Regions from separate parts of the Pantoea nemavictus genome, predicted to be linked through region 1. Evidence: predicted binding sites of a transcription regulator. Region 1 holds the regulator's gene; the other holds the start of a gene.
The links. Region 1 encodes Fur, which represses iron uptake genes when iron is present. Its sites were predicted from a motif close to ATAATAATGAGAACNACTATCAA; they were not measured.

Region 1 (3,786 bases):
TTGGGTGCTGGATAACATCACCATTCCGGTGCACCCGCGTCAGTATGAGTTTTCACGTCTGAATCTGGAATACGCAGTGATGTCCAAGCGTAAACTGACTCAGCTGGTGAGCGAAAAAGTTGTGGAAGGCTGGGACGATCCGCGCATGCTGACCGTTTCCGGTTTGCGTCGTCGTGGTTACAGCTCGGCTTCGATTCGTGAGTTCTGCCGCCGCATTGGCGTTACTAAGCAGGACAATATCGTAGAAATGGCTTCACTGGAGTCGTGCATTCGTGACGATCTCAATGAAAACGCGCCGCGTGCGATGGCCGTGATGGATCCCCTGAAGGTGGTGATTGAAAATCTGCCAGCGGGTCACGAAGAGATCATCACCATGCCAAATCATCCTAACAAACCGGAGATGGGTACGCGTGAAGTGCCATTCAGCCGTGAAGTGTGGATCGATCGCGCTGACTTCCGCGAAGAAGCCAATAAACAATACAAGCGTCTGGTGCTGGGTAAAGAAGTGCGTCTGCGTAATGCTTACGTGATCCGTGCTGAACGTGTAGCGAAGGATGATGAAGGCAATATCACCTGTATCTACTGTACTTGCGATGTTGATACGCTGAGCAAAGATCCTGCTGATGGGCGTAAAGTGAAAGGCGTTATCCATTGGGTTTCTGCAATTCACGCGTTGCCGGCGGAATTCCGCCTGTATGATCGTCTGTTTAGTGTGCCAAATCCGGGCGCGGCTGAGGATTTCCTCACCACCATTAACCCGAACTCACTCGAAACTAAACAGGGCTTCGTTGAGCCTGGTCTGCGCGAGGCCGATTCAATGGCACCGTATCAGTTCGAACGTGAAGGCTACTTCTGTGCTGATAGCGTTTATTCGCAGCCGTCAAAATTGGTGTTTAACCGCACCGTTGGATTGCGCGATACCTGGGCGAAAATCGGCGATTAATTATTTTGTCGCTAACACGATAAGATCATGAAAGGGCGAGCAATCGCCCTTTTTTATTGCCTCTATTTGGCCACCTGCAATCTTTTATGCTGCCTTCCTGTTGATGCGATTAATTCCTCATTTACGACTATTCTGACTTTAGCAAAATTAAACCATTTGCCAGTGTGAAAAACTTTTTTTCAGGTAGGCTATGCGCACTCAAACGTTGCTCCGCGGGTTATCAAAGGATAAAAAATGACAAGTCTTGCCCTGGAAGCCAAGCACAGTGTGGTTGTATTACATCAGCTTATCGAACGTATTTTCAATCAGGTTGAAGGCAGTGATGACAGCATTGATCTGTTTTTATCGCACTTTCATCCCGAATTTAAAATGGTGACACCGCAAGGTAAACAGTTGGATCTTAATGAGATGGAAACGCTGTTTCGCCAATTGAATGGGCAACGCGAAGGCATGCGTATTGCGACCAGTGAGCACGCCATTATCTCGCAGCAAAGCGAAGAGGTGACGATTCAATATCGTGAATTACAAATGATGAATGGCATCAATCAGAGCCGCATTTCACTGGCGGTTCTCGATTGCAGCACCAGCATTCCGCGCTGGCGTTACCTGCAAGAAACCATCGTTGCCTGATTTCAGGTATAAAAAAACCGGCTCAAGCGCCGGTTTTTTTATACTGCATAGCACACTCAATTACTTATCGTGGAGCGTGTCGTCTTCGCGGCAGTCTCCCAGAGCACAGTGACCGTACAAGTACAGGCTGTGGTTACTGAGTTTGATACCATGGCGAGTGGCAATTTCACGCTGACGCGTTTCAATTGATTCATCGCTAAATTCGATAACCTTGCCGCAATCGAGGCAAATCAGGTGATCGTGGTGATGTTGCTGGGTCAGTTCAAAGACAGATTTACCGCCTTCAAAATTATGACGGGTAACGATGCCCGCGTCGTCAAACTGGTTAAGAACGCGATATACCGTTGCCAGACCAATCTCTTCGCCCATATCGATCAGGCGCTTATACAAATCCTCCGCACTGACGTGATGGGACTCGGGTCCGGGTCCCTGAAGCACTTCCAGAATTTTCAGTCTGGGGAGCGTGACTTTCAGGCCAGCCTTCTTCAATGCGGAGTTGTTGTCAGTCATGCGGATATTGTCCTGTTACTTTGCTAGTCACTTGCGGCGCAGGGGCCTTGAATGTTTAGGTCAACGCGCATTCTCATTTGCGTCTCATTATAGAACTCAAGCAGTGAAATGAAAACCAAGGCAACGTCCTTAATCACCAAAAGCAGTAAGGATAATGTCACTAACGCCTTCAAGACGCTTGGGTTTTGGATTCCATTTCACTCAGCCTCATTCTAATGCCAGAGGAATAAGCGGATGACCATTGCGGGTATTCTACAGATTTGCGGGGAAAAGTTAAAAAACCGTAGCTATTATTTTTATAGGAAATTCCGTTGCCCGATGTGAACTTGCGCGCACATCGGGCAGAGCAGGGGATTACGCTTCAATAATCTCTTTCAGCTGCAGTTCATCGAAGATCTGCTTCACCCAGGTTTCAACGCGCTCATTGGTCAGTTCGGGTTGACGGTCTTCGTCAATCGCCAGACCGAGGAAGTGTTTATCATCGGCCAAACCTTTAGATGCTTCAAAATGGTAGCCTTCGGTTGGCCAGTGGCCGACGATGACTGCACCATTCGGCTCAATGATGTCGCGGATGGTGCCCATCGCGTCGCAGAAGTATTCGGCGTAATCTTCCTGATCGCCACAACCAAACAGCGCTACCAGCTTGCCATTGAAATCAATCTCTTCCAGCGTCGGGAAGAAATCATCCCAGTCACACTGCGCTTCACCATAATACCAGGTTGGAATGCCCAGCAGCAGGATATCGAACGCATCGAGATCTTCTTTGGTGCTCTTAGCAATGTCATGCACTTCGGCGACATCTTTACCCAGTTGTTTCTGGATCATTTTTGCAATGTTTTCAGTGTTGCCGGTATCGCTGCCGAAGAAAATGCCTACGATTGCCATGGGTTAGGTAACCTCTTAGATCCTGATTGTGAAAGTAAGTCAGTTGACTGCACAGTAATGCGAATAATAGCAGACCGGTAAAAAGTGCGGAACTTGTAAAGCCGTGACTTTGTGTTCCAGCGTGCGGTCTTCGCGCGTTACGACAGTTTGAGCTGTGCCAGCAGCATTTGTTCAATCAATTCGCTGCGACTGATGTTTTGCTGGTCGGCCAGCGTGCTGAGCGCGTCAACCGCCTCGCTGGACATCTTCAGCTCGACACGACGCAGCCCACGCACTTTATCGCGCTTGAGCTGATTACGTTTGTTGATGCGTAATTGTTCATCACGCGTCAGCGGGCTGGTTTTCGGGCGACCAGGACGCCGCTCGTCTGCAAAGAGATCAAGCGTAGTGCGGTCTGTCTGTTCTTTTGCCATGGTTTGTAAAACTGAGTGGGCGCGAACGGCGGAAAGGCGCTGCGCGATTAAAACATTATCGGCCCGACCACGGTGAAAAAATCATCCGTGGCAAATTTTTAGCGCGACATGATACTCCAGCGCCTTCCTTGACGCCAACCCTAAAGCGCACGCGGCAAGCTTTTGCTTTTACAGGTTAAAAAATCGACGCACCGCGCGTAGCACCGCCTCAGGTTTCTCTGCATGCACCCAATGTCCGGCCCCGCTAATCACATGCGCGTGTGCCTGTGGGAATTGACGCAATAGCGCATCGCGATGCTGATTATCCAGATAGGGCGAGTCGCCACCACGAATAAACAGCGCAGGGTGCGGCCATGCAGGCACCTCTTCCCAGCCGGAAATGGTGGTGTAATTCTCCCACAGCAC
Region 2 (3,786 bases), 680 kb from region 1:
AGAGATTGGGCGGCCTTGCGTGGTGAGAATGGTGTTCTCATCGTCGCCAAAGCGGGTGTAGTTCACCAAACCTTCAGCCATCCCGAACACCTGCTGCAGCTGACAACCAATCTCGCGCTGAATGCGTGCCGCCAGAGTTTCACCCAGCTTGGCGCCGCCCACCTGAATGCGCTGCAGCGAGGCCAGCTGTTGATTGCTGCCCCATTCCTGAATCGCCTGTAACCACAGGCTCACTGCCGGCGGCACCAAACCAGTATCCGTCACCTGATGCTTTTCAATCAGCGGGAAACACAACGTCGCGCTGGGATCGGCGGCCAGAATCACCTGTCCACCCGCGTAAAATACGCCGAGTGAGCCGGGTGAACTCATCGCAAAGTTATGCGGGGCGGGCAGGGCGATGAGATAGCGCGTATCGGCGGTTACCTCACAGATCTCATCACTGGCGCGGATGCTGTAGTAATAGTCGTTGTGGGTGCGCGGAATCAGCTTCGGTGTACCGGTGCTGCCGCCGGAGAGCTGGAAAAACGCGACTTCATCGGCGGCGGTTGGCGTGGCGACGAAATCACCCGCGGCTTCCGCCATCAGCGCTTCCAGCGTGTTTTCCGGCTGGTTGTCATTACGCAGAATCACCTGCTGCAGCGAAGGCTGCGCGGCGCACAGGGCGCTGATAAAGGTGTCGTCAGCAAACAGTGCATGGGTGCGATCGACAATCAGCAGCTTAGGTTCGATCTGCGCGGCATAGGCGCTGAGTTCGGTACGCTGATGGCTGAACAGGGCGAATACTGAGGCTACGCCGAGCTTAAACAGTGCGAATACTGTGACATAAAAATCAGCCACATTGCCGAGCTGCACCAGCGCGGTATCGCCATTCTGCAGGCCGCGCCGCTGCAGCGCGGCAGCCAGATTGCTGCTTAGCACATCCATTTCGCGATAGCTGATTTGACGATCGCCATCAATCACCGCAATGGCATCGTTGTGCTGATGACGCGCCAAAATATCGGTCATCGGCACATCCAGCCAGTAGCCTTTTTCACGGTAGCGCGCGGCCAGATCGTCCGGCCAGCGAGTATAGGGAATGCTCATGCTCTTTCCTTTATTGCAGTCCAAAGGCGCGCAACATGGTATCCAGCTTCACGCCGGTTTCGCGCCATTCTGATTCGGGTTGGGAGTCGGCCACAATGCCCGCGCCGGCAAACAGCCGTACACGCGTGCCATGCACGGTACCGCAGCGGATGGTGACGACCCATTCGCCATTGCCTTCGCTATCGCACCAGCCGACGATGCCGCCAAACAGTTGGCGATCAAAGGGTTCCAGCTGCTGAATCAACTGTTGGGCACGTTGATGCGGAAAGCCGCTCAGCGCCGGCGTTGGATGCAGCAGGCAGGCCAGCGACAGGGCGTTTTCGCGCTCGTCCTGAACTTCGCCGTCGATTTGCGTCGCCAGATGCCACAGCGTAGCGGTGGTGATCAGCGAAGGCGTGGACGGTACTGAGAGCAAACGGCTGCGCGGCTGCAGCGTGGTACGCATCGCGTCGGTCACCAGTTTGTGTTCATGGCGATCTTTGCTGGAATTCATCAGCGTGTTACCGGCCGCGCGATCCTGCTGCGCATCGCCATGATTGCGCCGCGCAGAGCCCGCCAGTGGGCAGGAGCTGAAATCGCGCCCCTGTTTACGCAGCATCAGTTCCGGGCTGGCACCGATCAGCGCACCGCCTTGCGGCAGCGGCAGATGGAAATGGTAGCTATTCGGGTTCTGCGCAATCACGCGCTGCATCAGCGCCCCAGTATCCACCGGCTGCTCAGTGACGATATCCATCAGGCGCGACAGCACCACTTTATCGAGATCGCCGCGCTGCGTGGCCGCTACCGCATCTGCCACCATATCGATAAAGACATCGTGGTCCGGCACCGGCGTGCGGCGACGCACCTCAGGCAGATCGCTGATGCCTTGCGGCAGTGCGTTTTGCAGGTCGTCACGATTAAAGGTCTGATAAGACTCGGGAATAAACAAAGCCGCAGGTTGGCTGACATCGAAGGGAATCGCGCCGACCAAAATCGGATTGGCGATGCCCTGTTTTTTCGCGGCGTCAAAGTGCTGACGCAGCTGTTGTTGGAAATCACCCTGCAGCGACGCGGCGTCATGTACCGGCGTGGTAATAGTGGTATAGCATCCTTGCGTTGCCAAACTGCGCCACGGCGAGGTAAACAGGAAACCACGGCTTAGCGCGGAATAATCCTTCAGCCAGGCATTTTCAAACGTGGAAGATTCCACCATAATTTTCACCTATAAATGATAAGATTATTAAGAATGATTATCATTTTTATTATGGGCCTGTAACCTACGTCGATTGGGCAAAAGTGTCAATCCATTCGCGGGATTTCAGCTGCGTTTAACCGTAATCAGGTGCCGAAGCCAATCAGGGCAATATGCTAAAAAGTGGACCAAAACTTATGAATAAATGCGGTTTTTGGGGTATTGCTGCCCTATTGTGTGTTTTCCAGACGTTCGCCAGCGTCGCGCACGCCGAACAAGCCTGGCCGCGCACCGTTCAGGGCGCTAACGGACCGCTCACCTTAAGCAAAGCGCCGCAGCGCATTGTCTCCACCAGCGTGACACTGACCGGATCGCTGTTGGCGATTGATGCGCCGGTCATCGCCTCGGGCGCCACGGCCCCCAATAGTCGCCTGGCCGACGATCAGGGTTTCTTCCGTCAGTGGAGCGACGTGGCCAAACAGCACCAGCTCAAACGCCTGTACATCGGCGAGCCAAGTGCCGAAGCAGTGGCAGCAGAAGCGCCGGATCTGATTATCGTCAGCGCCACCGGCAATGATTCCGCCATCAAACTCGCCGACCAGTTCTCTGCCATTGCGCCGACGCTGGTGGTCAACTATGACGACAAAAGCTGGCAGGATGTGGTTACGCTGCTAGGCCAAGCCACCGGCCACGACGCGCAGGCTGCACAGCGTGTTAAAGCCTTTGACGATCGCGAAGCGGCGCTGAAGAAAGCCATCACGCTGCCACCGCAGCCGGTCTCCGCCATGGTGTGGAACGGCGGAGGACGCGCGGTCAACCTGTGGACCGCCGCCTCAGCGCAGGGCAAGCTGCTGGAACAACTGGGTTTCACCCTGGCGATGCCGCCAGCAAGTGTGGCGCAGAGCCACAGCATGGGGCAGCGTAAAGATATCGTTCAGCTATCGGGTGAAAACGTCGCCAGCGGCCTAACGGGTAAAACCTTCCTGCTGTTTGCCGCCGACGATAAAACCACGCAGTCGGTGCTGGGCAACCCGTTCCTTGCACAGAACGCCGCAGTACAAGGCAAGCAGGTTTACGCGCTGGGTGTTGATTCGTTCCGTCTCGATTACTACAGCGCCAGCAATCTGCTGGCGCGTTTGGAAAAACTGTTCGTTAAATCATGATGCCTGTTCCGCCAGCTCCGGTGCTGGCGGATGGTAACGACGTAAACGCCCCATCATCAACCACATCCCGATGCCCAGCAGCGCCGCCGCAAAGCCAAACACGGCGGCGGCCTGCGGTGGCAGCAGCCATGAACCCATCGCACCAATCACTGCCGCACCTATCGCGTCGCCGGTGACGTTCTGTGCCGTCCATAATCCGTTGATGCGGCCTAGCAAATGATCGGGCGTTAGCGCCTGAATCATTGCGTACTGCATCAGGCTATTGATGGCGCTGAAGTAGCCGAAGGCGACCAGACAAGCTAACGCCAGCGGCAGATTCGGCATCAGGCTAAACAAGCCAAGGGCGATAAACGCCGCAATCGCGCTGCC

Region 2: a site for Fur is predicted at 2,303-2,325, ahead of WH298_RS12225 (isochorismate synthase). Genes of this name have one in related genera too.

Annotation. Positions count from the first base shown of each region.
Region 1 covers NZ_JBBGZW010000001.1:3,360,789-3,364,574, forward strand. The annotation lists gene glnS (glutamine--tRNA ligase) at 1-943, shown strand, start outside; gene WH298_RS15400 (hypothetical protein) at 1,178-1,573, shown strand; gene fur (ferric iron uptake transcriptional regulator) at 1,634-2,083, opposite strand; gene fldA (flavodoxin FldA) at 2,438-2,968, opposite strand; gene ybfE (LexA regulated protein) at 3,106-3,381, opposite strand; gene ybfF (esterase) at 3,550-3,786, opposite strand, start outside.
Region 2 covers NZ_JBBGZW010000001.1:2,677,223-2,681,008, forward strand. The annotation lists gene WH298_RS12220 ((2,3-dihydroxybenzoyl)adenylate synthase) at 1-1,083, opposite strand, end outside; gene WH298_RS12225 (isochorismate synthase) at 1,094-2,275, opposite strand; gene fepB (Fe2+-enterobactin ABC transporter substrate-binding protein) at 2,452-3,417, shown strand; gene entS (enterobactin transporter EntS) at 3,412-3,786, opposite strand, start outside.